DNA from 4 places in the Streptomyces sp. NPDC056222 genome. Region 1 is predicted to be linked to each of the others. Evidence: riboswitches for the same ligand, from Rfam matches in the RefSeq annotation. Region 1 holds a riboswitch; each other region holds the start of a gene.

What was found. Region 1 has a riboswitch for cyclic di-AMP ahead of ACFC0D_RS32970 (M23 family metallopeptidase). Riboswitches for the same ligand answer to the same signal wherever they lie in the genome.
Region 2: linked by a shared signal. The riboswitch ahead of ACFC0D_RS18660 (transglycosylase SLT domain-containing protein) and the one ahead of ACFC0D_RS32970 (M23 family metallopeptidase) in region 1 are both predicted to bind cyclic di-AMP.
Region 3: linked by a shared signal. The riboswitch ahead of ACFC0D_RS16530 (peptidoglycan DD-metalloendopeptidase family protein) and the one ahead of ACFC0D_RS32970 (M23 family metallopeptidase) in region 1 are both predicted to bind cyclic di-AMP.
Region 4: linked by a shared signal. The riboswitch ahead of ACFC0D_RS28025 (M23 family metallopeptidase) and the one ahead of ACFC0D_RS32970 (M23 family metallopeptidase) in region 1 are both predicted to bind cyclic di-AMP.

Annotation. Positions count from the first base shown of each region.
Region 1 covers NZ_JBHJTL010000107.1:15,034-22,099, forward strand. The annotation lists gene trmB (tRNA (guanosine(46)-N7)-methyltransferase TrmB) at 1-39, shown strand, start outside; gene ACFC0D_RS32965 (PrsW family intramembrane metalloprotease) at 98-1,405, shown strand; gene ACFC0D_RS32970 (M23 family metallopeptidase) at 1,651-2,745, opposite strand; cyclic di-AMP (ydaO/yuaA leader) riboswitch at 2,757-2,904, opposite strand; gene ACFC0D_RS32975 (PP2C family protein-serine/threonine phosphatase) at 3,117-4,334, opposite strand; gene ACFC0D_RS32980 (MFS transporter) at 4,449-5,672, opposite strand; gene ACFC0D_RS32985 (PLP-dependent cysteine synthase family protein) at 5,669-6,700, opposite strand; gene ACFC0D_RS32990 (hypothetical protein) at 6,762-7,066, opposite strand, start outside.
Region 2 covers NZ_JBHJTL010000035.1:63,024-70,089, reverse strand. The annotation lists gene ACFC0D_RS18670 (hypothetical protein) at 1-881, shown strand, start outside; gene ACFC0D_RS18665 (hypothetical protein) at 1,019-2,170, opposite strand; gene ACFC0D_RS18660 (transglycosylase SLT domain-containing protein) at 2,347-3,249, opposite strand; cyclic di-AMP (ydaO/yuaA leader) riboswitch at 3,254-3,439, opposite strand; gene ACFC0D_RS18655 (phosphocholine-specific phospholipase C) at 3,715-5,739, opposite strand; gene ACFC0D_RS18650 (flavin-containing monooxygenase) at 5,971-7,066, opposite strand, start outside.
Region 3 covers NZ_JBHJTL010000030.1:2,790-9,855, reverse strand. The annotation lists gene ACFC0D_RS16550 (STM4013/SEN3800 family hydrolase) at 1-36, shown strand, start outside; gene ACFC0D_RS16545 (STM4012 family radical SAM protein) at 33-1,364, shown strand; gene ACFC0D_RS16540 (STM4011 family radical SAM protein) at 1,378-2,232, shown strand; gene ACFC0D_RS16535 (SGNH/GDSL hydrolase family protein) at 2,219-3,013, opposite strand; gene ACFC0D_RS16530 (peptidoglycan DD-metalloendopeptidase family protein) at 3,177-4,148, opposite strand; cyclic di-AMP (ydaO/yuaA leader) riboswitch at 4,153-4,326, opposite strand; gene ACFC0D_RS16525 (tyrosine-protein phosphatase) at 4,693-5,505, shown strand; gene ACFC0D_RS16520 (DUF6126 family protein) at 5,515-5,670, opposite strand; gene ACFC0D_RS16515 (XRE family transcriptional regulator) at 5,691-6,320, opposite strand; gene ACFC0D_RS16510 (aspartate aminotransferase family protein) at 6,396-7,066, opposite strand, start outside.
Region 4 covers NZ_JBHJTL010000073.1:21,789-28,854, reverse strand. The annotation lists gene ACFC0D_RS28040 (DNA topoisomerase (ATP-hydrolyzing) subunit A) at 1-162, opposite strand, end outside; gene ACFC0D_RS28035 (M16 family metallopeptidase) at 393-1,733, shown strand; gene ACFC0D_RS28030 (M16 family metallopeptidase) at 1,760-3,127, shown strand; cyclic di-AMP (ydaO/yuaA leader) riboswitch at 3,331-3,497, shown strand; gene ACFC0D_RS28025 (M23 family metallopeptidase) at 3,510-4,292, shown strand; gene ACFC0D_RS28020 (GntR family transcriptional regulator) at 4,457-5,140, shown strand; gene ACFC0D_RS28015 (HPr family phosphocarrier protein) at 5,287-5,568, opposite strand; gene ACFC0D_RS28010 (GNAT family N-acetyltransferase) at 5,745-7,066, shown strand, end outside.

The DNA of each region.
Region 1 (7,066 bases):
GGCCACCTCGTGCACGACCTGCTCTTCGCCAGGAAGTAGGACGTCGAGGGCGGAACTCCCTCGCGGGGTGTCAGTCCCTGTCGTTAGGGTCGATCACGTGTCGAACCACGTGCCCGTCCCTGCCCGGGACACCGAGGAGCCCGACTTCACGGCTGTCCCGGACCGCGCCCAGTGGCGTTACCGGCCCCGCCGAGCGTTCTGGCGCAGCAAGGTGGTCCGGGCGGTCGCCGTGGTCACGCTGCTCACGCTCTGCGCGCTGGTGATCCTCGCGATCGTGCGGGACCAGACCGGCACCGAGGGGTTCCTCGTCGGCCTCGGCCTGGCCGTCCTGCCCGTCCCTCTGCTGGTCGCCGCATTCCGCTGGCTCGACCGCGTCGAACCCGGCCCGTGGCGGAACCTGATCTTCGCGTTCTGCTGGGGCGCCTTCGCCGCCGCGCTCGTCTCGATCATCGCCAACTCCTTCGCGGTCCGCTGGATAGCCACCGCCACGGCCGACCCCGCGTCCGCCGACACCCTCGGCGCCACGGTCGTGGCACCGGTGGTCGAGGAGAGCGCCAAGGCCGCCGCCGTACTGCTGATCTTCCTGCTGCGCCGCCGCGAGTTCACCGGTCTCGTCGACGGCGTCGTGATCGCCGGCCTCACCGCAAGCGGCTTCGCCTTCACCGAGAACATCCTCTATCTCGGCCGGGCCTTCGGCGAGGACCAGGAGATCGGCACGACCGGCATCGGCTCGATGACCGCGGGCACCTTCTTCGCACGGATCGTGATGTCGCCGTTCGCGCATCCGCTCTTCACCGTGCTCACCGGCCTCGGCTTCGGCTTCGCCGCCCTCGCCGCCCGGCGCCAGCGCGTGCGGCGCGTCCTGCTGCCGGTCGCCGGTCTCGTCCTCTCGATGGGCGTGCACGCCCTGTGGAACAGCTCGGCGACCGTCCTCGGACCGTGGGGCTTCATCGTCGTGTACGGCATCTTCATGGTGCCCGCGTTCGGTCTGCTGACCTGGCTGGCGATATGGAGCAGGCAGCGGGAGCTGCGCACGATATCCGGGCAGCTCCCGGCGTACGCGGCGGCCGGCTGGCTCTCCCCCGCCGAGCCGCTCGCGCTCTCCTCGATGCGGGCCCGCTCCCTCGCCCGCGACTTCGCCCGCCGCACGTACGGCCCGGCGGCCGCCGTAGCGGTCGGGGAGTACGAGGCGTTCGCGACGACCCTCGCCTTCCTGCGCCACCGCGCCCAGCGCGGCGCGGGCGCACCTGACTTCCTCGCCCGTGAGCAGGAGCTGCTCCACCACCTCTGGCAGCGCAAGGCGGTCGCATCCCCCGCCCTGACCTACGCCGCGCGGGCGACGGGCCAGGTCTGGGCGCCGCCCCAGTACCTCGACTACGGCGGCTACAACCCGTACCGGAGCTAGATCGCGGGGCGCCTCCGGGTCGGTCGGCCGCATGTCGGGCGCGGCCGGACGCCGACGGCACCGCGGATGATGCGGTGTTCCGGCACCCCTGACGTCGGGGGTAGCGCCAGGACCGCCTGAATCGTGGGGGTGCCGCAGAACCGCCGGAGTCGTGGGGAGCGCAACGAGGGACGCGCCCCCGCGCGAAGAGCGTGGGGGCGCGTCGAAGACTCGGCGGCCTCAGCGGCCTGGGATTCCCGGCCGGATCAGACCGACAGGCCCTTGTCCCGCAGCCAGGCGGCCGGGTCGATGCCGTCGCCGCCCGCGGTGTGGACCTCCAGGTGCAGGTGCGGCCCGGTCACGTTGCCGGTCGCGCCGACACGGCCGATCGTCTCGCCCGTGCCCACCGACTGGCCCACGCTCACCGTCATCGAGGACAGGTGCGCGTACCAGACCTCCGAGCCGTCCTCCAGCTCGAGGACGATCCGGTAGCCGTACGAGCCCGACCAGCCCGCCGACTTGATGGTGCCGCCGTGGACCGCCTTGACCGGGGTGCCGGTGGGCGCCGCGAAGTCGAGGCCCGTGTGGTAGCCGGAGGACCACATGGAGCCGGACTGGCCGTAGGTGGAGGTGAGGGTGTACGAGGACGTGGGCAGGGAGTAGCTCGCGGCGAGCTTGGCCAGCCGCTCCGCCTCGGCCTTGGCCGCTGCCTCCGCCTCCGCCTTCTTCTTCGCCTCGGCGGCGGCCTTCTCGGCCGCGGAGGCCTTCGCCGCCGCCTCGGCCGCTGCCTTCTCGGCGGCCTGCTTCTCCGCCTCGGCCTTCTCGGCCGCGTCGGCGGAGGCCTGCTGCTGCTCGGCCTGCTGGAGGATGCGGGCGCGCAGCGCCTCGCCGGCGTCGGCGGTGGACTCGGACGCGGAACCGCCGCCGGTCTTCTCGGCGCTGTCGGCCGAGAGGGTGAGGGAGGCGGTGAGCGGCTGCGGGTTGTTCGTCCCGGAACCCGTACCGTCGGCGCCGTCCTCGTCGGAGATGAGCTCGCCGACGCCCGGCAGTTCGGAGGCGTCCGGGAGGTTCAGGTCCGGGAGCGATATGGAGACCGGGGGCTTGTCCTTGGCGGTGGCCATGCCACCCGCGCCGACGGCCGCGATGACACCGACGCCGAGGACGGTGGAGGAGCGGGCGAAGGCGGAGCGCTGCTTCACGACCCGGTGGCGGCCACCGGAGCGGGCCTGCTGGCGAAGGGAGTCCTCGGTGGGGTTCCACTCCCCCCACGTCGTGGTGTCGTCCGTACCGGCGGCGCCCGGCGCACCGAACGCTTGGAACCCGTCGAAGGTGTCTTCGGGGGCAGGGGTGTTGGACGCCACGGAGGCGTACTCCTTTCCTTCCTTCTCGCCTACCGGGTTAGCTGACGGGTTCGGAGCAGGAAGGTCTCCTACGAGCGGTGTCGCACGGATGCGACGGTGCCCGATTCACCCCAAGTGGTGGTTCCCCGGTTCCTTTTCAGGATTCGGCGCGTGCGCACGGTGCCGTCTCTTGCGACGGCTGGGACGACCGCGCTGCGTTATCGAACGTTAATAGACAGGAGGGCCGGATTCCAAGCTGTTCCGAGTGATCATTCAAGGGATTGAGGCAGTACAGCCCGATTTGACCCCGCTTCAGTTAACCCCTGCCTGAAAGAGTTGGAACTGACAGTGTGTCAGTTGTTATCGCAGCGGTACCTCTCCACTACGCATGGTCACGGCACCACCGGCATCGTCCGCCGCCGCTCCGGCTGCCCGGTCGCCGGACGGCTCACGGCGAGCAGCGCCATGTCGTCCGTGGAGCCGCCGCCCGTGTAGCGACGGACGTCGTCGACGAGCGCGTCCAGCAGCTCCTCGGGACCCGGGAAGATCCGGCCGGCGAGCCGCTCGGCCGGATCGTAGAAGGTGCCCTCGGCGTCGCGCGCCTCGGACAGCCCGTCGGTGTAGAAGAGCAGCGTCGCGCCGGGCGGGTACGGGCTCTCGTCCGCCCGGTCCGGCCAGGCGGCCAACTCGCCCATGCCGAGCGGCAGCGCCGGCTCGCTCGGCGCCAGAAGCTCCAGGCCCCCGTCCGCGTGCAGCAGCAGCGGCTCGGGGTGACCGCGGTTCACCACCCGTACGTGTCCGTCCACGCGCGGGATCTCGGCCAGGACGGCCGTGGTGAACCCCTCGAAGGCGTCGAGGCTGGAGCGCCGCGTGCCCTCCCGGGCCAGCGCCCGCTCCAGCCGCTGCGCGACGCCCTCGAGGGTCGCCTCCTGCTCGGCCGCCTCCCGGAAGGCCCCGATCACGATGGCGACCGCCTCGACCGCGTCCAGCCCCTTGCCCCGTACGTCACCGACCACGAGCCGCACCCCGTACGGAGTGTCCTGGACGGCGAACAGATCGCCGCCGATGAACGCGTCCGCCTGCGCGGCCTCGTAACGAGCCGCCACCTGAAGGCCGCCGATCCGCTCGGCCGGCGTCGGCAGGACCGCCTTCTGGGCGGCCGCCGCGATCACCCGGGCCGAGGCGAGCCGCTCGCCGCTGCGCAGGACGACCCGGTTGATGAGCAGGGCGAGGGCGGCGACGGTGGCGACGGTGAACGTCTCGGTGAGGGAGGGAACTTCGGTGGCCGTGTGGTTGTAGAGGTGCAGACCGACGCCGGCCAGGATCGCGGCGATGCCGGTGAGCAGGGTCGTGAGCATCGAGAAGAACGGGGCCGCGATGAGCGGAGCGGCCGAGAACATCGGGGCCGCCGTGTACGAGGGCGGGGTGGAGAGGTCGAAGACGACACCGCCGAGGATGACGAGTGGGGGCAGGGCCCGGATGAACCGCCGGGCCTGCTCGGCTCGCGGCCGCGGACGCCCGTTCACGTCGCCGCCCGCGCCTCGCTGCCCCTGCCCCACCTGTGCTCTCCTGCCCGGTCCGTACACGGCGACGGACGGTACCGCGCCCACCCCAGGGTGGCGGGAGCCGCGCCGCGCGGCGACCCCCGCTCGGCCGAGTGGGTGACACCTCCTCAGCCGCTCACCCCTACGCCCCCGCCCTTCACCTCCGCGCGCCCCCGGCCCTTACCCCCGAGCGCCCGGGACCGCGTCCGCGCTCAGCCGTCCGCCGCGCCCCAGGGCCCCCACCGCGCACGCGCACGCCAACCCGACCCCGCACAGCACCAGCCACGGCGTCGCCGACCACCCGGTCACATCGAGCAGCGCGCCCGTCCCCAGGTTCCCGAGCGTGATCCCGATCCCGCAGACGGTGTTGTAGAGCCCGTAGTGCGTGGCCACCCACCGCCCGCCCGAGAGCGCGACGACCGTGTCCATCTCGTACGGGTACAGCACCGCGTTCGCGACCGCCAGGGCCGCCGCGCACAGCAGCAGCCCCCCGAGCCCGGGCACGGCCACCGGCGGCAGGAAAGCCGCGCCCATCAGCACGAGGCCGAGGACCAGACACCGCTCACGGCTCAGCCGGCGCGCGCACCAGGCCGTGATCCGCAGCTGGCCGGCCAGCGCGACGAGCGCGGAGACGACGAAGAGCGCGGTCGTCGCCGCCGTGCCGTCCGCCGCGAGCGGCAGCGCCAGATAGACCTGGAAGGACAGGACGTACGAGCCGGTCATCGCCAGCGAGAAGAGCCAGAAGGTGCGGTTGGTCAGCACCGTACGGAACTGGCCCCGCTCCTCGACCGCCTCCGCCGGCTTCCCCCGTACCGGAAGGTGCCGCAGCTGCACCAGCGTCAGTACGGCGAACAGCACCGCCGCCACCACGCACGTCAGCCGGAACGACACCCCCGTCAGCGCCACCCCCACCAGCGGCCCGAGCAGGATCCCGGCCTGGTAGTACGTGTTGAACAGCGCGAACGCCTCCACGCGTCGCTCCCCCGCCTCCGCCGCGAGATACGCCCGCACGGCCGGGTTGAACAGCGCCCCCGCCAGGCCCGTCGCCACCGAGGCGGCGACCAGCACCGGCAGCGACTGGGCGAAGGCGAGCGCCCCGAAGCCGGCCGTCCGCAGCGCGCAGCCCGCGACGATCAGCGGCTTGAAGCCGAGCCGGTCGGCGAGCGCCCCGCCGACCAGGAACATGCCCTGCTGGGAGAGGTTCCGTACGCCGAGGACGAGTCCGACGGCCCAGGCCGCCATCCCGAGGCCGTCGGCGAGATGAGCGGCGAGGTACGGCATCAGCATGTAGAAGCCGAGGTTGATCGTCAGCTGGTTGAGGAAGAGCAGCCGTACCGCGGGCTCGAACGTACGGCTCTGGCGCCAGATCCCGCCCTTGGCGGGGGCCGAGGCCTCGGTGCTCATCGGACCCGCTCCAGGACCCGGCGGGTCCAGCCGTCGACCCGGACGTCACCCTCGTACGCCGCCGGCTCCTCGCGCGTCGGGGCGTCGAGCAGCCCGTACGCCGCGCAGAACTCGTCGCTGAAGACCGTGTCGAAGTAGCGCTGGGGCCCGTCGGGGAAGACGGCCGCGATCCGTGTCCCGCGCGGGCGGGTGCGGGCCAGCCATCCGGCGACGAGCGCGACCGCGCCCACGCTCCAGCCGCCGGTGGCGAACTGACGCGACGCCAGGCGCCGGGCCGCCCGGACCGCGTCGGCCGGACCGACCCAGTGGATCTCGTCGAAGGCGGCGTGGTCGACGTTGCCGGGATGGATGGAGGAGCCGAGCCCGCGCATCAGGCGCTCACCGGCCGGGAGGCCGAAGACGGTGGAGTGGACGCTGTCCACGCCGACCAGCTCCAGGGCGGGGCTGGACGTGGCGCGCAGCGCGCGGGAGATGCCCGCGGAGTGCCCGCCCGTCCCCACCGCGCAGACCAGGACGTCGATCCGGTCGAGCTGCGTGGAGAGCTCCGCCGCGAGCCCGCCGTACGCCTCGGGGTTGTCGGGGTTGCCGTACTGGTTCGGCCACCACGCCCCGTCGAGGGCCGCGAGCAGCTCCGCCACCCGGTCCATCCGCGCCTGCTGCCAGCCGCCCCGCGGGCTCGGCTCAGGAACGACATGGACGGTGGCGCCGTGGGCGACGAGCATCCGCTCGACGATCGGCTCGAGACCGGGGTCGGTGACGACATGGACGGGGTGGCCGTGCAGCACGCCGGCCAGCGCGAGGCCGAGGCCGAGGGTGCCGGAGGTCGACTCGACGACGGGCGCGCCGGGCCGCAGCTCTCCGCGACGGCGGGCCTGTTCGACCATGTGGAGGGCGGCGCGGTCCTTGATACCGCCGAAGTTGAAGCCTTCGAGCTTGGCCCAGTAGCCGTCGTCCATCCACAGCACGGGGGTGTTGCCGACGGTCTGCGCGGCGACGGAGAGAGGACTTCCGGGCAGCAGGTTGTTCATCAGGAGTACGTCCTTGAGTGGGTACGCCGAAAGGGAGCCTGGTCGTGTCGTGCGACCCGGCTCAGTTCCGGTCCACTCCGAGGGTGATCAGCAGCCGGCCCGGCTCGGGGCCGGGTCCCGCCCGGTCACGGACGCAGCGCGCCCGCGGATCGGCGGGGAAGACCTCGTCGTCGGCGAGGAGTACGGCTCCGCCCGCATCGGACGCAGCGGGCTGCGGGACCGTCTGGGCGGGCAGATGGATGTCGAAGGACCACGTCTCCCCGGGGCGCTCGCAGCCGTGCGGCAGGGCGGGGGCGGTGACGGTGGTCGTGTCGTCCGGGGCGGCGAGCGGATGATGCCCCTGCGTCCCGTGGCAGACGCTCACCA
Region 2 (7,066 bases), on a different contig from region 1:
TCTTCGCCTTCTTCGTGTCCGGGGCGCTGCTCCTGATCCGCAGGCTGCCGCCGGTACGGGGCAGGCTGACCGCGGCGCTGCTCGCACTGTGGGCCTGGGGTCTGGTGGTCGGGACGCTCGCCGTCGCCGTCTCCGCACCGTGGCTGATCGCCTCGCACGGGCGCGGCAGTTACCGCATCCTGCCCCAGCTGGCGAGCGTGATCTCCACCGGGCGGCAGGCCCTGGTGGCGACCGCACTGGTCACGGCGGTCGTGACCGTGGCCGTCGCGCGCATCACCGCGAAGGGTGCCGGTCCGGTGCCGCAGGAGGTGGTCCCCGCTCGGGCCGCCCGCCTTGCCGCCACCGTCGGGACCGCTGTGATCGCCCTGTCCCTGGTGGTCCTCTCGTACCAGCCGGTCGCCGCCGCCATCCAGACGGTCTCCCCGGACGGCGGGCTGTTCGCCGAACCGGGCGATCTCCTGCGGCAGTGGCTGCTGCTCGGCGCATGGGACAGCCCGGCGGGCGTGCAGCTCGGCGACTGGCTCCTGTACCGCGCCGCCGACGTGCTGATTCTCGTCGTCGTGTGGTGGGCGCTGCGCCGGCTGCCTGTGCTGCTCACCCGGGTCACCGTCCCGGCGATGGCGGCGGGCGCGGTCTGCGCGACCGTCCTCGCGCTGCTGGCCGGCCAGCTCCTGCGGATCGCGACGGACGGGTCGGGCCTGCGCTGGGGGCTCCTGCACATGTCCGCCGTCCTCGGCGGAGGCGTGCCGGCCGCCCTGACCTGGGGCCTGGTGGCGGGCGTCGCGGCTGCCGTGACGCTTCGGGTGTCCGTGGGCCGCACCAGGACCACGGACGCCACGACCTCCGTACCGGAGTCCGCCCGGCCACGGCTCGACGCCTGACCTGCCGACGCCCGACCTCCCGACGACTGACCTGTCGGGGCGCGGACCTGGCGTGCCCTGTCCGCGCCCCCAACCGGTCAGGGGCGCGGACGGACCCGGTGCGGCCGTCCGCGCCCCGACATCGCCTGCCGGCTTTGCTACGAGCCCGGGGGCACGTACGCCTGTCGGCTCGCGCAGTTCCAGATCACCGGACGGGCCACCCACGACGCGTCGACGGCGACTCCGCCCACCCGGTCGTCGTCGGACACGGCGCGGGCCGTCGCGTCGCGGTCCGCGCCGAGCGACGGCAGCGCGAGGACCGGGCCGTGCCCCGGCCACAACTGAGCCTGGGAGGGCAGCAGCGGGGCGCCCTCCCGGTGGGTCGTCGCCGTACCCACTGCGACGCCCGTCGTCGGGCTGATCGCACCGAACTCACCCTCCTCCTGCCCGGCGAGGAGGCCGGGGGAGGAGCCGTGATCCTGGAACGGGGGCGCCCACGACCAGGGCTCGCTCTCCGGGTCGAACCGGTCGCTGACCGAGACGTACCCGACGACCCGCCCGGCGTCGTCGATGCCCTCGGCCATGTTGTGGACCAGATACTCGGCGCGCGCGACCGGCAGCGCACGGGCCGGGCCGCCGTCCCCCGGCCACAGCACCGGGAAGGAGCTCCAGGTGAAACCGTCGGGGCCGTCGTACGACTGCTCGGCCGCGCCGATCACATCGCCGCGCGCGTTGACACCGGTGATCCGCGTCACGACCGTGCCCGGTCCCGCGTCCGGCGGCAGCGCCAGGGTCCGCGTGACCTTCCCGTCCCGCCACACCTTCGCCGTGCCGTCGCTGTCGACGCCCGCGATCCGCCCGGCGTCGTCGACGTCCACATCGGACGCGCCCCGTGGCACCCCCTCGGCGAACAGCCGCACCGACGAGGCCCCGGGGCGGTAGCTGAACAGGGCGGTCGAACCGTCCGAGCGGCGGCCCACCCAGCCGGCCATGAGTCCCTGCCGGTTGACGGCTCGGACAGCACCCTCGTCGTAGCCCTCGGGCAGCGGCACACGGTGCAGCCGCTCACCCCTCCAGTACACCGGCAGGCCGCCGCTCGCGCCCACGGCCAGGCCGCGCGGGCCGAGATCGTGCACGCCCTCGGTGGAGATCCCGCCACGGGCGTCCGGCGGGAGCGAGGGAAGTACGGTCGGGCCGGACGTGCACCGTGAGGCGGTCGCGCCGGGCGTCTGGGCGACGGCCGGACCGGCAACCGTGAGCAGACCGGACACCGCGGCGACGGCCGCGCACAGGGCAAGCGTTCTCTTCATACGTCGTTCCCCCCAGGGACGGGATCCGCGATCCCCGTCGCGGATCATCAGTCGCCCATGGTGCACGCCATGAACGCGACATGGGGACGGAATGCCCCAGACCGCTTGGCGGGACGCCGAAGCCCCGGCCCATGAGGGACCGGGGCCGGGGCGTGGAGTCGACGCGGAGCAGGGGATCAGTACGGCCCGTTGACGTTGTCGATGGAGCCGTAGCGGTCCGCGGCGTAGTTGCAGGCCGCGGTGATGTTGGCGACGGGGTCGAAGAGGTCCATCGACGTGCCCGGCACGTGGTAGGCGAGGAAGGTCGGCTCGATGACCTGGAGGAGACCCTTGGACGGCGTGCCCTTGACGGCGTTCGAGTCCCAGAGGTTGATGGCCTGCGGGTTGCCCGAGGACTCGCGCATGATGTTGCGGTGGATCCCGTCGTACGAGCCCGGGATGCCGTAGCGCGCCATGACGTCCAGCGACTCGCGGATCCAGCCGTCGAGGTTGTTGGCGTAGGTCTTCGCCGGGGCGGCCTTGGGGGCTGCGGCGGCGGCCTTCCCGGAAGCCGCGGCGGCGGGCTTCGCGGGAGCGGCCTTGGCGGGAGCGGCCTTGGCCGGAGCGGTGCTCCGCTGCTGCGAGCGGTCGGCCCGGTCGGCGTCCGAACGGGCCGAGGACTTCGACTGCTTGGGCTGCTTCGGGGCGGTGGCGGATTTCCCGCTGAGCGTCAGTTCGAGGCCAGGGTGGATAAGTGACGGGTTGTCACCCACGGCGCTGCGATTCGCGCGGTACAGGGCCTTCCAGCCGCCCTGGACGTCCTGCTCGTGCGCGATCACCGAAAGGGAGTCGCCGCGGACGACCTTGTAAATCTTGGCGGCAGAATTCTGGGCGGCCGGAATTGATTCCGCGATCTTCGCCGGGGCGCTGAAGACGGTCTTCTCGGCGGGGGCGGTCGCGGGGGCCGTCTGGGGCGTCGCATGAGCGGTGGCCGTGGCGACCAGGGGCAGGGCCAGTGCGGCGCCACCCGTGCTCGCAAGGGCGATACCGCGGGTCAGGGGACGTCGCTTGGGGCGCCGGTGCTTACCGTGTGCGGGCATGATGCATTCCTCTCCGGCGCCTGCGGGGTGAGCTGTCGGGTTCGGGCTGGAGATGCCCGGCCGCACACGTGCGACTTCACCCCGAGCCGCTCCGGAGAATCCGGACCGGCGAATAGTGGGTCCCCCGCTCCTGCCTTCGGGTGAATGATCGGTCTTTTCGGACGGTGGCAGGATTCGGCGATCCGTCCGGGTCGAGGTGACCGTAGGCGAGAAATGTCGACAGAAACAAGACGTCGCGTACGTGGGTAATTCGCCGAGGGGATTTCCGCCGCGCCCACCCCGCCGAACTTCCTTGAAGGGCAAGGGGACGGAAGGTGCGAGGAGATGGTTGCAGGCCCTTTGCGTGATTCATCTCACCAGGGGTGTCAAATCGGTCATTAGGGTAAATTCAGGTGAGTTGAGAAAAGGGACACAAGGGATAATAAAGACCCTTGTGTCCCTTTTGGTGGGGAGTGCGGCTGTGTGTCAGCCTGTGATGCTCGCGGTGCCGGTCTCGATGTGGCCCGTGTAGCGGCGCGACCAGGTGCCGTCGATGTCGGCGAGGACGGTGAAGTCGTACCAGCCGTTGTGGTACGCCACGGCGTTGAAGTGGTCCTCGCGCGAGGAGTTCGCCGCCACCGTGTACGTCCACGGCCCGTCGGAGCGGTAGGCGTTCGAGCGGATGGTGAACGTCACCGGAGTGGTGGAGGCGTTCTTCATCGCGAAGTAGATCGCCGTCTTCCCCGTGCCCGGCTCGGTCGCGAAGCGCGCCGCGACCTCGATCGCCTTGCCCGGCTTCGAGGCGTCGCCGATGAAGCGGCGCAGGAAGCGGTTGGGGCCCATCATCGAGATGTCGTACTTGCCCGACCCCGAGCCCGTCCCGATGTTGAAGTAGTCCGTGGACGTCGTGCCCGCGTCGACGGTGTACTGCCACGCCGCCGTGGACCGGTGCTGGTGCGGATGGATCGTGAAGTGCGCCGCGCGCTTCGCCTGCGAGCCCTGGTTCGTCATGGAGAACCAGGCCAGGATCTTGCCCGCGGCACCGAACTCGAACCGGTCGAGGTTGCCGTTGACCTGGTACGGCAGGGCGCGCGCCGGGCGGGTGCCGGCCTCCTGCGCGGGCAGGGCGTTGTCCTGCGGGACCGGGTTGGGCAGGGGGGCGCAGGTCGACTGCCCGATCACCTTGGCGGTGGACGGGAGCCCCGCGGGAACGCCGAAGACGGGGTTCCCGAAGTCGAAGACCCCGGTCAGGTCGCCCGTGACCTTGCGCCGCCAGGCGCTGATGTTGGGGCACGCGGCGGGGGTGCCGAGGGCGGACGTCCAGGTCTCCATGAACCGCAGGACGGAGGTGTGGTCGAAGACCTCCGAGCTGACCCAGCCGCCACGCGTCCACGGGGACATGACGAGCATCGGGACCCGGAAACCGAGCCCGATCGGGACGCCGTCGAGGTACTCGCCCGGGGTTCCGGGCGGCGCGACCGGCGGCGGGACGTGGTCGAAGAATCCGTCGTTCTCGTCGTAGTTGAGGAAGAGGACCGTCCCGTCGAACACCTCGGGATTCGCGGCGAGCGCGCGGTAGACGAGGTCCACGAAGTGCGCGCCGTCGCCGGGCGGGGCGTACGGGTGCTCGGAGAAGGCCTCGTTGGCCACGACCCAGGAGACCTGGGGGAGCGTGCCGGCGACGACGTCGGCGCGGATCGCGGCGGCGATGTCGTCCGGGGTCGAGCCGGTGACCTTGGGAACCGACCCCATGCCGCGGTCGTACAGCGGGTCGCCGGGCCGCGCGTCGGTGAACTTCTTGAAGTACGCGAGGCCGTTGTCGCCGTAGTTGTCCTGCGCGTTCTGGTAGACCTTCCAGCTCACTCCGGCACGCTGGAGCGCCTCGGCGTACGTCTCCCAGGTGAGCCCGGACTCGTCGCCGCCGTCCTTGCTGGAGGCGTCGATCCTGCCGCTCCACAGGAAGGTGCGGTTCGGGCCGGTGGCGCTGAGCGCCGAGCAGAAGTACGCGTCGCAGATCGTGTAGTTGTCGGCGAGGGCATAGTGGAAGGGGATGTCACCGCGGTCGAGATAGCCGAGGGTGCGGGTGTTGCCGACGCCGGTCACCCAGTTGTCCATACGGCCCGCGTTCCATGCCGCGTGCTGCGAGGTCCAGCTGTGCGGAAGGTCGCCGTTGCACTGGGCCAGGGTCTCGCCGTCGACGCCGCCGGCGGGCGGGGTGGCGCTGAGCTTCCACGGGTACTGGCGGCCGCCCCAGTTGGGCTGGTTGAACGTGCCCCAGCCGCCCGGGATGTTGCCCGCGGCCCGGTCGCCGAAGCCGCGGACGCCGCGCAGCCGGCCGAAGTAGTGGTCGAAGCTGCGGTTCTCCTGCATGAGGATCACGACATGCTTGACGTCGGTGAGCGTGCCGGTGGCGGCCGCGGCGGTGGCCGATGCCGTGCCCGTGGGGAGGGCGGCGCCCGCCATGAGACCTGCCCCGATCCCGACGAATCCCCTGCGGCTGATGGGAGTCATGCCCCGCCTCTCGCGTCACTGCGTGCCCCAGCGGCACACCGTGGACAGGATGAGGGAGGGTGGCTTAAAGGTATAGATCCGTGCGGTAATTCTTGGGTGAACTTCCGATGGGCGGCAGTTGCATGGTGGTGATTGGTGAGATGCCGTACCAATGACACGCGGTCGTGTGGGACTGCGGCACGACGGAGCCTCGCGGGCGACGAGTGAGGCTCCGCCCTGCCCCGGTTCGCCTCACGGCCTCCTGACGGGCGGCGCGGACACCCCGACGCGGTCCGCGGCCGCCTCGGTGTGCTTCTCTGCCGTTCGGGCCGCGAGCACCTGCGCCAGGGGGGTCGGTGCCAGGGTGCGGTCCAGGTTCGTGCGCATCGTGGTCGCCGCGTCCAGGACGTAGTTCTGGCGGACCTTCCACGGGCTCCGGTCGCCCTGACGCGGGAAGGCGTCGATCGAGCGCCGGACGTAGCCCGAGGCGAGGTCGAGCAGGGGCCGCTCGCGCAGCGTGCCCTCCGGCTTCGGCACCACCGCCGCGTACCGCCGCCCGCCCATGTGGTTGAGCACCTTGCAGACGAGGCGTGAGGTCAGGTCGGCGCGCAGCGTCCAGGAAGCGTTCGTGTAGCCGATGCAGAAGGCGAAGTTGGGCACCGACGTGAGCATCGTGCCCTGCCACACGAACTGGTCCGACAGCTTCACCGGCCGGCCGTCCACCGTCGGCTCGATGCCGCCGAAGGCGAGCAGTTCGAGTCCGGTGGCCGTCACGACGACGTCGGCCTCCAGCACCCGGCCCGATGTCAGCCTGATCCCCTCCGGCACGAAACGGTCGATGCGATCGGTGACGATCTCGGCCTCGCCCCTCTTCAGGGCATGGAACAGATCGGCGTCCGGAACGGCGCAGAGCCGCTGGTCCCAAGGGTCGTAACTGGGCGTCAGATGCTCCCGGATCAGCCCCTCGTCCCGCAGGACACGCTGGTTCAGGCCGCTCAGGACACGCCGTGCCGTCCTCGGCGCGCGGCGGCAGAACTGGTACACGCCGATGGTGAACAGAATGTTCTTCGTACGGACCACCCGGTGCGCCGCCTTCGCCGGCAGCACCGCCCGCACGGCATCGGCCACCACGTCCCTCGACGGCAGCGAGCTGATCCAGGTGGGGGTGCGCTGGAGCATCGTGACGTGCGAGGCCCGGCCGGCCATGGCGGGCACGATGGTGACAGCGGTCGCCCCACTGCCGATGACGACCACGCGCTTGCCGGTGTGGTCGAGGTCCGCGGGCCAGAACTGCGGGTGCACGACCCGCCCCTCGAACGAATCGATCCCCGGGAAGTCCGGGGAGTGG
Region 3 (7,066 bases), on a different contig from region 1:
CTCCTGGCCGGCCCGGAGCGGGAGGCGGTCGCATGAGCGATGCCCCGCGTCCGTACGAGAGCTATGTCTACGCCTACCCGCACAAGACGGCGTACCGGCCGCTCCCCGACCCCGCGCCCTCCCTAGCGGCGCTGTGGGCGGACGAGCCGAAGGACACGCTCTCCCTCTATGCGCACATACCGTTCTGCGAAGTCCGCTGCGGCTTCTGCAACCTCTTCACCCGGATCGGCGCCCCGGACGAGCTGACCGGCCGCTATCTCGACGCGCTCGACCGACAGGCGACAGCCGTGAGGGAGGCGCTCGGCGACGCCGGACCGGTCCGTTTCGCCACGGCCGCCTTCGGCGGCGGCACCCCCACGTTCCTCACCGCCGGCGAGCTGGAGCGGCTCTGCGACATCGCGGAGAAGCGGATGGGTGCGGATCTGCGGGCCGTCCCGCTCTCCGTGGAGACCTCCCCCTCGACGGCCACCGCCGACCGGCTCGCGGTCCTGGCCGACCGGGGCGCCACCCGGCTCAGCATCGGGGTGCAGAGCTTCGTCGAGGCCGAGGCCCGCGCCGCCGTGCGGCCGCAGCGCCGCGCCGATGTCGAGGCCGCGCTCGGCCGCATCCGGGACACCGGCGTCCCCGTACTGAACATCGACCTGATCTACGGCATCGACGGCCAGACCGAGGAGTCCTGGTCCCGTTCCCTCGACGCGGCGCTCGCCTGGGCGCCCGAGGAGCTCTATCTCTATCCCCTCTACGTCCGCCCGCTCACCGGCCTCGGCCGGCTCTCGCCCACCGCGGACCGGGAGTGGGACGAGCAGCGGCTGCGGCTGTACCGCCACGGCCGGGACCATCTGCTGGCGCGGGGGTACCAGCAGGAATCGATGCGGATGTTCCGGCGAGCGGACGCCCCGCCGCAGGGCGCGGACGACTACGCCTGCCAGACGGACGGGATGATCGGCCTGGGCTGCGGGGCGCGCTCGTACACGTCCTCGCTGCACTACTCCTTCGACTACGCCGTCGACATGAGGGAGGTCCGCTCGATCATCGACTCCTACACCGGGACGCGGGACTTCACACGCGCCCAGGTGGGCCGGTGGGTCGACGCGGACGAGGCGCGCCGACGCCATCTGCTCCAGTCGCTTCTGCAGGCCCGGGGCATGTCCACGGTCGACTACGAGGAGCGGTTCGGCACCTCGCCGTTCGCGGACTTCCCGGCCGAACTGGGCCGGTTCGAGGAGCTCGGCTGGCTGGATCCGACGGCCCCGGCCGGGCTGCTGCGGCTCTCGCCCGAGGGCCTGGCCCACTCGGACGCGCTCGGTCCCGCACTGTTCTCGCCGGCCGTCCGGGCGGCGATGGCCGCCTACGAGCCGAAGTAGCGGAGGTGACGGCATGGACCTGACGATCCTCTACCGGGGCCCGCTCGCCTCGTGCGACTACGACTGCCCCTACTGCCCCTTCGCCAAGCGCCGTGACAGCCACGAGCAGCTGCGTGCCGACCGCGCCGCGCTGGAGCGCTTCTCCGCCTGGGCGGCCGCGCAGAGCGGCGACCGGCTGAGGATTCTCTTCACCCCGTGGGGCGAGGGCCTGGTCAGGTCCTGGTACCGGCGCACGCTCACCGAGCTGTCGCGCCTCCCCCACATCGAGCGGGTGGCGATCCAGACGAATCTGAGCTGCCGCACCGACTGGCTGGCCGAGGCCGACCCCGAGACCCTCGCGCTCTGGTGCACGTACCACCCGGGGCAGACACCGTACGACCGTTTCCTCGCCAAGTGCCGCGAACTGACCGCCCGGGGCACGCGTTTCAGCGTCGGGATCGTCGGCCTGCCGGAGCACCGGGAGCACGCGCGGCGGCTGAGGGACGATCTCCCGCCCGAGGTGTACCTCTGGGTGAACGCCGCCGAGGGGCACACCTACACCGACGAGGAGGCCGATGGCTGGACCGCCCTCGACCCCCTCTTCCCGTACAGCCGCCGCCCGCACCCCTCAGCCGGTCTCCCCTGCCGGACCGGCGAGTCGGTGATCTCGGTGGACGGTGACGGGACGGTGCGACGCTGCCACTTCGTGAAGGCCGAGCTCGGCAACCTGTACGACGGTTCGTACCGCGCCGCGCTGCGGCCCCGCGCCTGCCCTCTCGCCCTCTGCGACTGCCACATCGGCTACGTCCATCTGGAGACGCTGCCGCTGTACGACGTTTTCGCCGGAGGCGTCCTGGAACGGATCCCCGCCGCGCTCAGAGGGGCATGAGGTCCGGGCGCTTGGCCTCCACGTGGTCCCCCGAGCTCTCACCCCGCAGCCGCCGCCCGATCCACGGGACGAGGTACTCCTTCGCCCAGTGGATGTCGTCGCGGCGCACGTCCAGGGTGTTCCGCGGCGGCAGCGGCGGCCACGCCTGGTCCGGGTCCGCCGGCACCTCCATGCCGAGGACCTGGGCGGCGCGCAGCGCGACCCGGGTGTGCCCCTCGGGCGAGAGGTGCAGCCGGTCGCCGTCCCAAGCCCGCCTGTCCTGCACCGACTTGAGCGACCACAGGTCCAGGACCGGGCAGTCGTATCGGTCGGCGACGGCCCGGACATGGGCCGTGTAGGTGGCGATCTTGCCGCGCAGATGGCGCAGGACGGGTACGTCGCGGGTGTCGAAGCCGGTCGTCACCATGACCGTGCCCACGGCCGAGGTCAGATCCGCGACGGCGCGCTCGAAGCGCTCCGCGACATCGTCCGGGTCGGTACCCGGGCGGATGATGTCGTTGCCCCCCGCGCAGAAGGTCACGAGGTCGGGGGCGAGCTCCTTCGCCCTGGGGACCTGCTCCTCCACGATCTGGTCGAGGAGGCGGCCGCGTACGGCCAGGTTGGCGTAACGGAATGCGTCGTGCTCCGGCAGCTGGTCGGCGAGCAGCACCGCGAAGCGGTCCGCCCAGCCGACGTACTTCCCATCGGGCCCGGGGTCTCCGACGCCCTCGGTGAAGCTGTCACCGATCGCCGCGTACGACCCGAATACGTCCATGTCTCTTGATCTCGAATCGTCTGCCACGGGAGCTCATCTTTCCCTTATGGGTGTGACCTACGCGACCGTAAGGAGGGGTTGACGCCGGGTGAGATACGCCACCGGTCAAGATTCCGCCAAGCCGGAATACTGCGGAACGCGAAGAGGCCCGGCACAACACGTGCCGGGCCCTTCGGGTGCTGGGTGTACGTCAGATGCTGACGCCGTGCGAGCGCAGGTAGGCCAGCGGGTCGATGTCCGAGCCGTAGCTCGGTCCGGTGCGGATCTCGAAGTGCAGGTGCGGACCGGTGGAGTTGCCGGTCGAACCGGAGAGACCGATCTCCTGGCCGCCCGTGACGGTCTGGCCGGCGGAGACGCCCAGCGAGGAGAGGTGGGCGTACTGCGAGAACGTGCCGTCGGCATGCTGGATGACGACCTCGTTGCCGTACGAGCCGCTGTTGCCCGCGGAGTAGACGGTGCCCGCGCCGACGGCCTTGACCGAGGTGCCGGAGGAGGCGATGAAGTCGACACCGGTGTGGTAGCCGGAGGACCACATGGCACCGGAGGCGCGGTACGGGGTGGAGACGCCGCCGCTGACCGGGGCGACCCAGCCGGAGGACGCGGCCTTCGCGGGAGCGGCCGGCGCCGGCGTTGAGGTCGAGGCCTGGGTGGACTCGACCGCGCCGCGGTCGGCGCTGCGCGAGCTGCGCTCACCCGAGCCGGTGGAGGACTTCTCCGCCTTGGGTGCGGCCTTCGGGGCGGCCTTCGGAGCGGCCTTGGGCGCGGGCGCCTTCGCCGTCGACTTGGCACCGAGCGTGAGCTTCATGCCGGGAAGGATCAGCGAGGGGTTCCCGCCGACGACCTGGCGGTTGTCCTCGTAGAGCTTCTTCCAGCCACCCGCCAGGTGGTGCTCGGAGGCGATCTTCGACAGGTAGTCGCCGCGGACGACGGAGTACGTCTTCGGCTTGGCGGTCTTGTCGGCGGCGGGGGCCTTCGCGGGAGCGGCGGCGACGGCGGCGACGGCCTGCTCGGGCGTCACGGTCGGGGCGCCCTTGTCGGCGGCGTGGGCTCCGGTCGCACCGAGGAGCGGCAGGGCGACGACGGCGCCACCGGTGCCGGCGGCGACGAATCCGCGCGTGATCGGGTTGACCTTGGGACGGCGGTGCTTACCCTTTGCGGGCATGGCGAATTCCTCTCCGTCGCCTGCGAGGTGAGCTGTCGGGTTCGGACTGGAGATGTCCGGCCGCGTTCTCACGCGGCTTAACCCCAAGCCGTCCGGATCGAGCCGGTTCGGCGTACTTACCTGGGTCCCCCGCTCCTGCCGTACGTGGATGGGTGCGGATTCCGGGCGGTGGCAGGATTCGGCGGTCCGACCGGATTGACGGTGACCGTAGACGAGCGGAGTCGGCGCGAACAAGCCACCGTTTTTCTCTCGCATTCAGGGCCGGGATATTCACGCCGAATTCCGGTCACCCTCCGTGGAGGGCGGAGCGCCGATTCCCTTTTCCGGCAGGGAGATCGCCCGGAACGATCAGGCACGGTCCGTCACTTTTATGACGCTGCTCACGCACCCGAACCCATCTCCCCTATTACCAGGGCGCGTTATACCTAAGGGCCCAATTCGGACAGAACACCCATTCCCATACCCCGGGGGTAGGCGGAGCCGACCCCACCCGGGATGATTGCCCCAGGAACCGATCTCGATCAGCCAACCTTCAGGAGCACTCGTGACGCAGCAGCTGCCGCAGATCCCGTCGACCGAACCCGAGCTCACCGGGGTGCGCAACTTCCGGGACGTGGGCGGCCTGCCGACCGTGACAGGCGGATCGGTGCGATTCGGACGGCTCTTCCGCAGCGGCCACCTCGCGCACGCCACCGAGGAGGACGCGGCCTTCCTCTCCACCCTCGGGCTGCACACGATCTTCGACTTCCGCAACCAGGCGGACCGGAAGGTCGAGGGCCCGGACGTCGAACTTCCGGGTGTACGAAATGTGAACATACCGCTCAATGACCCGGCCGACGGCAAGGAGTTCTGGAAGCTGGTCAGCACGGGCGAGCTGGAGCAGCTCCGCGCCATCCTGGGTGACGGCAAGGCGGCCGGCCGAATGTCCGATTCGTACCGGAAGATGATTGTCGAGCGGACCGCTGAGCACAGCCGCATCCTGCACGCGATGGCCGAGGACAGCGTTCCGGCGCTGATGCACTGCGCGGCCGGCAAGGACCGCGCGGGCCTGTCGATCGCCATCTCGCTGCTCGCGGTGGGTGTCGAGCGCGAGGCGATCGAGGCCGACTACGTGAAGTCGAACGACCCGCACCGCCGGTACAAGGTGCGCCGCAGCTCCACCGCCGCGGACGCCATGTCGCCCGAGGTGATGGAGCTGCTCAGCCCGCTCTTCGACGCGCGCGTCGAGTACCTGCGGGCCTCGTTCGAGACGATCGAGCAGACCTGGGGCACGGTCGAGAGCTACCTCACGGACGGCCTCGAGCTCTCTCCCGAGACGCGGGAGCGGCTGCGCGAGCGACTCGTCGTCGAGGCGTGACCCCGCCCCCTACTGGTTCTGCCCGCCGAGCATGAACAGCAGGTAGAGGAACCCGGCGAAGAGGTGCCCGGCCACCAGATAGGCGAAGAGCCGGAGCACCAGACCCTTGGGGAACTTGCCCCCGTCGCGCTCTTCGCCGGTGACGGGTGCGGACTTCTCGGACATATCGGCCCCTTCCGAAGGGCTCAGCGCGGATACGGAGTTCCGTCGCCGAGACACAGCTCGGCAGCGGGGCTCTGCATCAGCGTGTGGACGAAGAGCAGCTCGGCCCCGCCGCGGCCGGCGGCGCCGATGCGGTGCGGGGTGAGCGAGTCGAAGTGCGCGCTGTCCCCCGGGTCGAGTACGTGCACGGTGTCGCCGAGTGCGAGCCGCACCTGCCCTTCGAGGACGTGGAGCCACTCCTCCCCGGGGTGGACGCGCACGATGTCGGTCCGGGTGGCGTACGGCACGTGGACCCGGAGCGCCTGCATCGCGCGGCCGGGGCCACCGGCCTGGCGATAGATCCAGCCGTCGGCCTCGACGGGCTCGGACCGACCCGCCCTGACGACCGGATCACGCTCGGGCGGAACCTCCCCCAGGAGCTCGGCGACCGTCGTACCGTAGATGCGGGCGAGGGCGAGCAGCATGGGCAGCGAGGGCTGCCGGCGGCCCGTCTCCAGCCGGGAGAGATGGGCCGGGGAGAGACCGGCCCGCTGGGCGGCGGCCTCCAGGGTCAGCCCGCGGCGTCGGCGCAGGGCGCGCAGCTGGGGCGCGACGTCCGGCAGGACATCGGGTGCGGCGGGGTCCGGGGACCGCTCCCCGGGGAGGTGCTCCATGCCTCCATTCCGCCAGGATCTTTCCTCTGAGGCAACATTCTTGCCTCAGAGGCAAAAGCCTCGCGAGGCCGAAGATCAGCGCTGTGCCACCGCTTGCTTGACCAGCGTCTTCCCGAAGTCCCACATCAGTCCGCCGCCCCCATGGGCGTCGTCCATCACGGCCGTGAAGGCGGTCACGAAGCGGTCCACGTCCTCCTCGTCGATGATCAGCGGCGGGATCAGTTTGATCACCTCGAGGTGATCGCCCGAGACCTGGGTGAGGATCCGGTGCCGCTGGAGGAGCGGGACGACGACCATCTGGGCGAAGAGCCCCTTGCGGGCCGCCTGCAGCATCGTCCACCGGCTGCGCAGCCCGAGCGAGGACGGCCGCCCGAACTCGATCCCGATCATCAGCCCGCGTCCGCGGATCTCCTTCAGCAGCTCGTAGCGCGGGACGAGCTCCTTCAGGCGCGAGGACAGCAGCTCGCCCACCCGGCGCACATGCGCCACCGTCCCCTCGTTCTCCATGACCGAGAGCACGGCGAGCCCGGCGGCCATGGCCTGGGCGTTCGAACCGAAGCTGGCCGAGTGGACGAGGACCCGGTCCATGGACGAGTAGACCTTCTTGAAGATCCAGTCCTTGCCGAGCGTCGCGCCGACCGGCACATAGCCGCCGGAGAGCGCCTTGGCGACGCAGACGAGGTCCGGTTCGACACCTTCCTCGTGCTGGTACGCGTAGAAGTCCCCGGTCCTGCCGAGCCCCGTCT
Region 4 (7,066 bases), on a different contig from region 1:
CGGCTTCATGCCGTCCCGGGCGTCGGGCAGCGCGCGGGAGTAGATCACCGAGTACGCGTACTCGAGGAAGGAGCCCTGCATCTCGTCGACGACGTCGATGTCGAGGATCCTCTCCTCGAACGCGTCTTCCGGCGGCGGTGTCTTCGTGCTGCGGCGGGCCATCGCGGCTGCGGCTCCTTCACCAACAAGGTTGATCTGACGCGGACCATTGTGGACCGTCCCACCGACAACGCCGACCGCGACCCGGGTACGGCCCGTCGTCGGCCGTCCGCGACGCCCCTGCGACCCGGAAGAGGGACGCCTCGAACCTGCGGGAACTTCGCCAGGTGTCAGTGCGCTTGCATAGGGTGGCAGGACTTTTCCATATCGCGATCGAAGGGACGTACATGCCCATGGGTCACACGGCCACGGCAGAGGCCGGCTCCGGCGGCCTGACAGCGACCGAGCACCGGCTGGCCAACGGCCTGCGGGTGGTGCTCTCCGAGGACCACCTGACCCCGGTCGCCGCGGTCTGCCTCTGGTACGACGTCGGCTCGCGCCACGAGGTCGCGGGCCGCACCGGCCTCGCCCACCTCTTCGAGCACCTGATGTTCCAGGGCTCGAAGCAGGTCCACGGCAACGGCCACTTCGAGCTGGTGCAGGGCGCGGGCGGCTCGCTCAACGGCACGACGAGCTTCGAGCGCACCAACTACTTCGAGACCATGCCCACCCACCAGCTGGAGCTGGCGCTCTGGCTGGAGGCGGACCGCATGGGCTCGCTGCTCGCGGCCCTGGACGACGAGTCCATGGAGAACCAGCGGGACGTCGTCAAGAACGAGCGCCGCCAGCGGTACGACAACGTGCCCTACGGCACGGCCTTCGAGAAGCTCACCGCCCTCGCGTACCCCGAGGGCCACCCCTACCACCACACGCCGATCGGCTCCATGGCCGACCTGGACGCGGCCACCCTCGAGGACGCGCGGTCCTTCTTCCGCACGTACTACGCGCCGAACAACGCGGTGCTCTCGGTCGTCGGCGACATCGACCCCGCGCAGACCCTGGCCTGGATCGAGAAGTACTTCGGCTCGATCCCGTCCCACGACGGCAAGCTGCCGCCGCGCGACGGCACCCTGCCGGAGACCATCGGCGAGCAGCTGCGCGAGGTCGTCGAGGAGGAGGTCCCGGCCCGCGCGCTGATGGCCGCCTACCGGCTCCCGCACGACGGCACGCGCGAGTGCGACGCCGCCGACCTGGCCCTGACCGTCCTCGGTGGCGGCGAGTCCTCGCGGCTCCACAACCGCCTGGTCCGCCGCGACCGCACGGCGGTGGCGGCCGGCTTCGGCCTGCTGCGGCTGGCTGGCGCGCCGTCGCTGGGCTGGCTGGACGTCAAGACGTCCGGCGGTGTCGAGGTGCCCGAGATCGAGGCCGCCGTCGACGAGGAGCTGGCCCGGTTCGCCGCCGAGGGCCCGACGCCCGAGGAGATGGAGCGCGCCCAGGCCCAGTTGGAGCGCGAGTGGCTGGACCGGCTCGGCACGGTCGCGGGCCGGGCCGACGAACTGTGCCGCTTCGCGGTCCTGTTCGGCGACCCGCAGCTCGCCCTCACCGCCGTGCACCGGGTCCTGGACGTCACCGCGGAGGAGGTGCAGGCGGTTGCCAAGGCCCGGCTGCGCCCGGACAACCGCGCGGTGCTCGTCTACGAGCCGACCGGTACCGAACAGAGCGACAGCGACGAGGAAGAGGGAGCGGACCAGTGACCGACGCTGCCGCGTCTTTGACGAGCATGACGTTCCACCCGCAGCCGGAGCCGGGCACCGCCAAGCCCTGGGCCTTCCCGGCCCCGGGCCGTGGAGCGCTGGACAACGGCCTGACGGTGCTGCGCTGTCACCGCCCCGGCCAGCAGGTGGTGGCCGTCGAGATCTTCCTCGACGCCCCGCTGGACGCCGAACCCGAGGGCCTGGACGGCGTGGCCACGATCATGGCCCGCGCCCTCTCCGAGGGCACGGACAAGCACTCCGCCGAGGAGTTCGCCGCCGAGCTGGAGCGCTGCGGCGCCACGCTCGACGCGCACGCCGACCACCCGGGCGTACGGGTCTCCCTGGAGGTCCCCGTCTCCCGGCTGCCGAAGGCGCTCGGCCTGCTCGCCGAAGCGCTGATCGCGCCGGCCTTCCTCGACACCGAGGTCGAGCGCCTGGTGCGCAACCGGCTCGACGAGATCCCTCACGAGACGGCCAACCCGGCCCGCCGGGCGGCCAAGCAGCTCTCCAAGGAGCTGTTCCCGGCGACGTCGCGCATGTCGCGGCCGCGCCAGGGCACCGAGGAGACGGTGGCGGCGATCGACGCCACGGCCGTCCGCGCCTTCTTCGAGGCGTACATGCGGCCCTCCACGGCCACGGCCGTCGTCGTCGGCGACCTGACCGACGTGGACCTGGACAAGGTCCTCGCCGAGTCGCTGGGCGCGTGGACGGGGAACACGGCCGAGCCGCGCCCCATGCCTCCGATCACGGCCGACGACACCGGCCGGGTGGTCATCGTCGACCGGCCGGGCGCCGTCCAGACCCAGCTGCTCATCGGGCGCGTCGGCGCCGACCGGCACGACCGTGTCTGGCCGGCCCAGGTCCTCGGCACGTACTGCCTCGGTGGCACCCTCACCTCGCGCCTGGACCGCGTCCTGCGCGAGGAGAAGGGCTACACGTACGGCGTCCGTGCCTTCGGCCAGGTGCTGCGGTCCGACGGTGAGGGCCACGGCGCCTCGATGCTCGCCATCAGCGGCTCCGTCGACACCCCCAACACCGGACCGGCACTTGACGACCTGTGGAAGGTGCTGCGCACCCTCGCCGCCGAGGGGCTGACGGACGCCGAGCGCGATGTGGCCGTGCAGAACCTGGTGGGTGTGGCGCCGCTGAAGTACGAGACGGCGGCCTCCGTCGCCGGGACGCTCGCCGACCAGGTCGAGCAGCACCTTCCGGACGATTTCCAGGCGCAGTTGTACGCCCGCCTGGCCGAGACCGGCACGGTGGAGGCGACGGCGGCGGTCGTGAACGCCTTCCCGGTGGACCGTCTTGTCACCGTGCTCGTCGGTGACGCGGCGCAGATCGAGGAGCCTGTGCGTGCCCTCGGCATCGGCGAAGTGACTGTCGTCACCGGCTGATCAAGACAACCTCGCGCCACTTCGAGGACCCCGTCATCACAGTATGGCGGGGTCCTCCTCTTTGTCCGTATTGAGGGAAAGGGTGGGCGTATGCCCTGTGGCATGTCTTACAAACGGGCGTGTCTGTTTGCTGATTGAAAGACAGTCCGCTTAGCGTCGGTCCGGCTGTTCGCCAGTTGCACCCGCCGCGAGCCCGTGGCATCGGACAGTCATCGCCGAGTCCCCGTCAGGCGCGAGCCTGGGGAGCCGGGGACCCACACGAAGTCCCTGGGGTGAATCGGACGCCTTCGCATCCGTGCGGAGGGGCCCGTAGGAGACCTTCCTGCTCCGAACCCGTCAGCTAACCCGGTAGGCGAGAAGGAAGGAAAGGATCAGCCACTACATGGCGTTCACCCGTGCCACCGGGAAGCATCGTGGTCCGAGCCGTATGGCGCGCCGTAGCGCGGGCATCGCCGGCATCGCGACCATCGCCACCACCGGCGTCATCGGAACCCTCGCCTCACCGGCGCTCGCCGCCGACGCGGACGCCCCCTCCTTCGAGGACACCGGCCTGACCCAGATCGTCGCCGCCGACACCCTCGCGGCCACGATCGACGCCCAGGCCGCCGCCCAGGAGCGCGAGGCCGCCGAGGCCGTCGAGCGGGCCAAGGCCGAGGCCCGGGCGAAGGCGGAGGCGAAGCGCAAGGCCGAGGCCCGCGCCAAGGAGATCCGCGAGGCCAAGGAGCGCGCCGCCCGCGAGGCCGAGCGCAAGCGTCTGAACTCCTTCCAGCTCCCCATCGCCGGTTCGTACGTGACCACCAGCTACCAGGCCGGTGGCGCGCTCTGGTCCTCCGGCAGCCACTCCGGCGTCGACTTCCGGGCCGCCTCCGGCAGCCGGGTCGTCTCCGTCGGCTCCGGCACCGTCGTCGAGGCCGGCTGGGGCGGCGCGTACGGCAACAACATCGTCATCCGGATGAACGACGGCACGTACACCCAGTACGGTCACCTGTCGTCCATCAGTGTCTCGGTCGGCCAGACCGTCACCCCGGGCCAGCGGATAGGCCTCTCGGGCTCGACCGGCAACTCGACCGGCCCGCACCTCCACTTCGAGGCGCGCACCACCGCCGAGTACGGCTCCGACATCAACCCGGTCGCGTATCTGCGCGCCCGCGGCGTGAACGTCTGACCGCAGCCACGGAACAGCGTCAGAAAAGCCCCGGCTCGTCCTGAGCCGGGGCTTTTCGCTGGCCAAAAGATATCCATGTTCCCGGATCGCCTTCGGAAATTCCGTCCCGCTGCAATAGAGTCGCCGACGAACCGGTTTCGCGCGGATCAAGGCGGAGGTCGAAGATGCGCATTCCCGCGCAGTCGGTATGCACGGCGATTCGGGACGACATCGTGTCCGGGGTCCTCCCGTGCGGCAGCCGGCTGACCGAGGAGCAGCTGGCCCGCCGTTACGGGGTCTCCCGCGTCCCCGTCCGTGAGGCGCTGCGCACCCTGGAGTCCGAGGGCTTCGTGATCAGCCGCCGGCACGCGGGCGCCCATGTCGCCGAACCCACCGAGCAGGAGGCGGCGGACCTGCTGGACGTACGGGCACTGCTCGAGCCACTGGGCGCAGCCCGCGCCGCGCAGCGGCGCACCGACGCCCATCTCAAGGTGCTGCGGGGCCTGGTCAGGCTGGGGCAGGAGCGGGCCAGGCGCGGTCAGGGAGAGGATCTGCGCTCGCTCGGCAGCTGGTTCCACGAGACGTTGGCACAGGCCTCCGGCAGTCCGGCGCTCACGGCGCTGCTCACCCAGCTGCGGCACAAGATCGCCTGGATGTACGCGGTCGAGCCCGCCGCCCAGCCGGTCGAGGCGTGGGCCGAGCACGGGGCGATCGTCGACGCCGTGGCGCGCGGCGACGCCGAACGGGCCCGCACCCTGACCGCGCTGCACGCCGAGCGCTCGCTGGCGCAGCACCGGCTGAAGCGCCAGGAGCGCTCACGTGTGAGGGCTTCGCAACACGTCGTAAACACCGCGAGCGCCCAGAATTAACACGCGGGCCGTATACAAAGAATAGAAATTCTCGGGCTTTCTTTGTGCTGCCCGGAATTCCGGAATGCCGGTGGTCGGATCGGCGGGGAAAACAATGGAGCCGCACTCGCCTTCATTTCGGCGTGTGCGGCTCCGTCGGAATTCGGTCAGACGGTCTCGGGAAGCTCGTCGAGCCCCTCGGCAACCAGCTTCGCCAGACGGTCCAGAGCGGCCTCGGCGCCATCGGCGTCCGAAGCGAGCACGATCTCCTCGCCGCCCTGCGCGCCGAGACCGAGCACCGCGAGCATCGACGCGGCGTTCACCGGGTTGCCATCGGCCTTGGCGATCGTCACGGGGACGCCGGAGGCCGTGGTGGCACGGACGAAGATGGAGGCGGGGCGGGCGTGCAGGCCCTCGGCCCAGCCGACGTTGACGCGGCGCTCAGCCATGGTGTTGCCCTTCAAGTCTCAAGCGGGTTGTCTAGACCAGTCTCTCACGGGTGGCGGGATGCTCGAAGCCGACCTTCGGACCCTGTCCCAGGGCCGTTTCGGTGCTCCTACCTTGCATGGCACACAGACGCCGCGCGACCGGTGCCACTGACGTACCCCGGCCGTACGCTTGCCCCATGCAGAGCGCGTCGGAACAGCCGGAACAACCGGAACACGCCTACCCCGACCACTGGGAAGCGGATGTGGTCCTCCGTGACGGCGGCACCGCGCGCATCAGGCCCATCACCGTCGACGACGCCGACCGGCTGGTCAGCTTCTACGAGCAGGTCTCGGACGAGTCGAAGTACTACCGCTTCTTCGCGCCCTACCCGCGGCTCTCCGCCAAGGACGTGCACCGCTTCACCCATCACGACTTCGTCGACAGGGTCGGTCTCGCGGCGACCGTCGGCGGGGAGTTCATCGCCACCGTTCGGTACGACCGCATCAACGAGCAGGGGCTGCCGGCCAGCGCCCCCGCCGACGAGGCCGAGGTCGCCTTCCTGGTCCAGGACGCGCACCAGGGACGGGGCGTGGCCTCCGCGCTGCTCGAACACATCGCGGCGGTGGCGCGGGAGCGGGACATCCGACGGTTCGCGGCGGAGGTGCTGCCCGCCAACTCCAAGATGATCAAGGTCTTCACCGACGCCGGATACACCCAGAAGCGCAGCTTCGAGGACGGCGCCGTGCGGCTGCACCTCGACCTGGAGCCCACCGACCGCTCGCTCGCCGTGCAGCGCGCGCGGGAGCAGCGGGCCGAGGCGCGCTCGGTGCAGCGCCTCCTCGCACCCGGCTCGGTCGTCGTCATCGGCGCCGGACGCGCGCCGGGCGGGGTGGGCCGGACGGTCCTGCGCAACCTGCTGGACTCCGGGTTCACCGGCCGTACGTACGCCGTGAACCGCGCCCTCGGGGACGGGGGCACCACGCTCGACGGGGCGCCGGCCTTCCGCTCCGTCGGGGACATCGGCGAACCGGTCGACCTGGCGATCGTCGCCGTGCCCGCCGAGCGGGTTCCGGAGGCGGTCGCCGACTGCGGCGAGCACGGGGTGCAGGGCCTCGTCGTGCTCTCGGCGGGGTACGCGGAGAGCGGGCCCGAAGGGCGGGAGCGACAGCGTGAACTGGTGCGGCAGGCCCGTTCGTACGGGATGCGGATCATCGGACCCAACGCGTTCGGGATCATCAACACCTCGACCGACGTCCGGCTGAACGCCTCGCTCGCGCCGCAGATGCCGGCCGCCGGGCGGATCGGGCTCTTCACCCAGTCCGGCGCGATCGGCATCGCACTGCTCGCCGGACTCCACCGGCGCGGCGCCGGCCTCTCCTCCTTCATCTCCGCGGGCAACCGGGCGGACGTCTCGGGCAACGACTTCCTCCAGCACTGGTACGACGACCCGGCGACCGATGTCGTCCTGCTGTACCTGGAATCGATCGGGAACCCCCGGAAGTTCACCCGGCTGGCCCG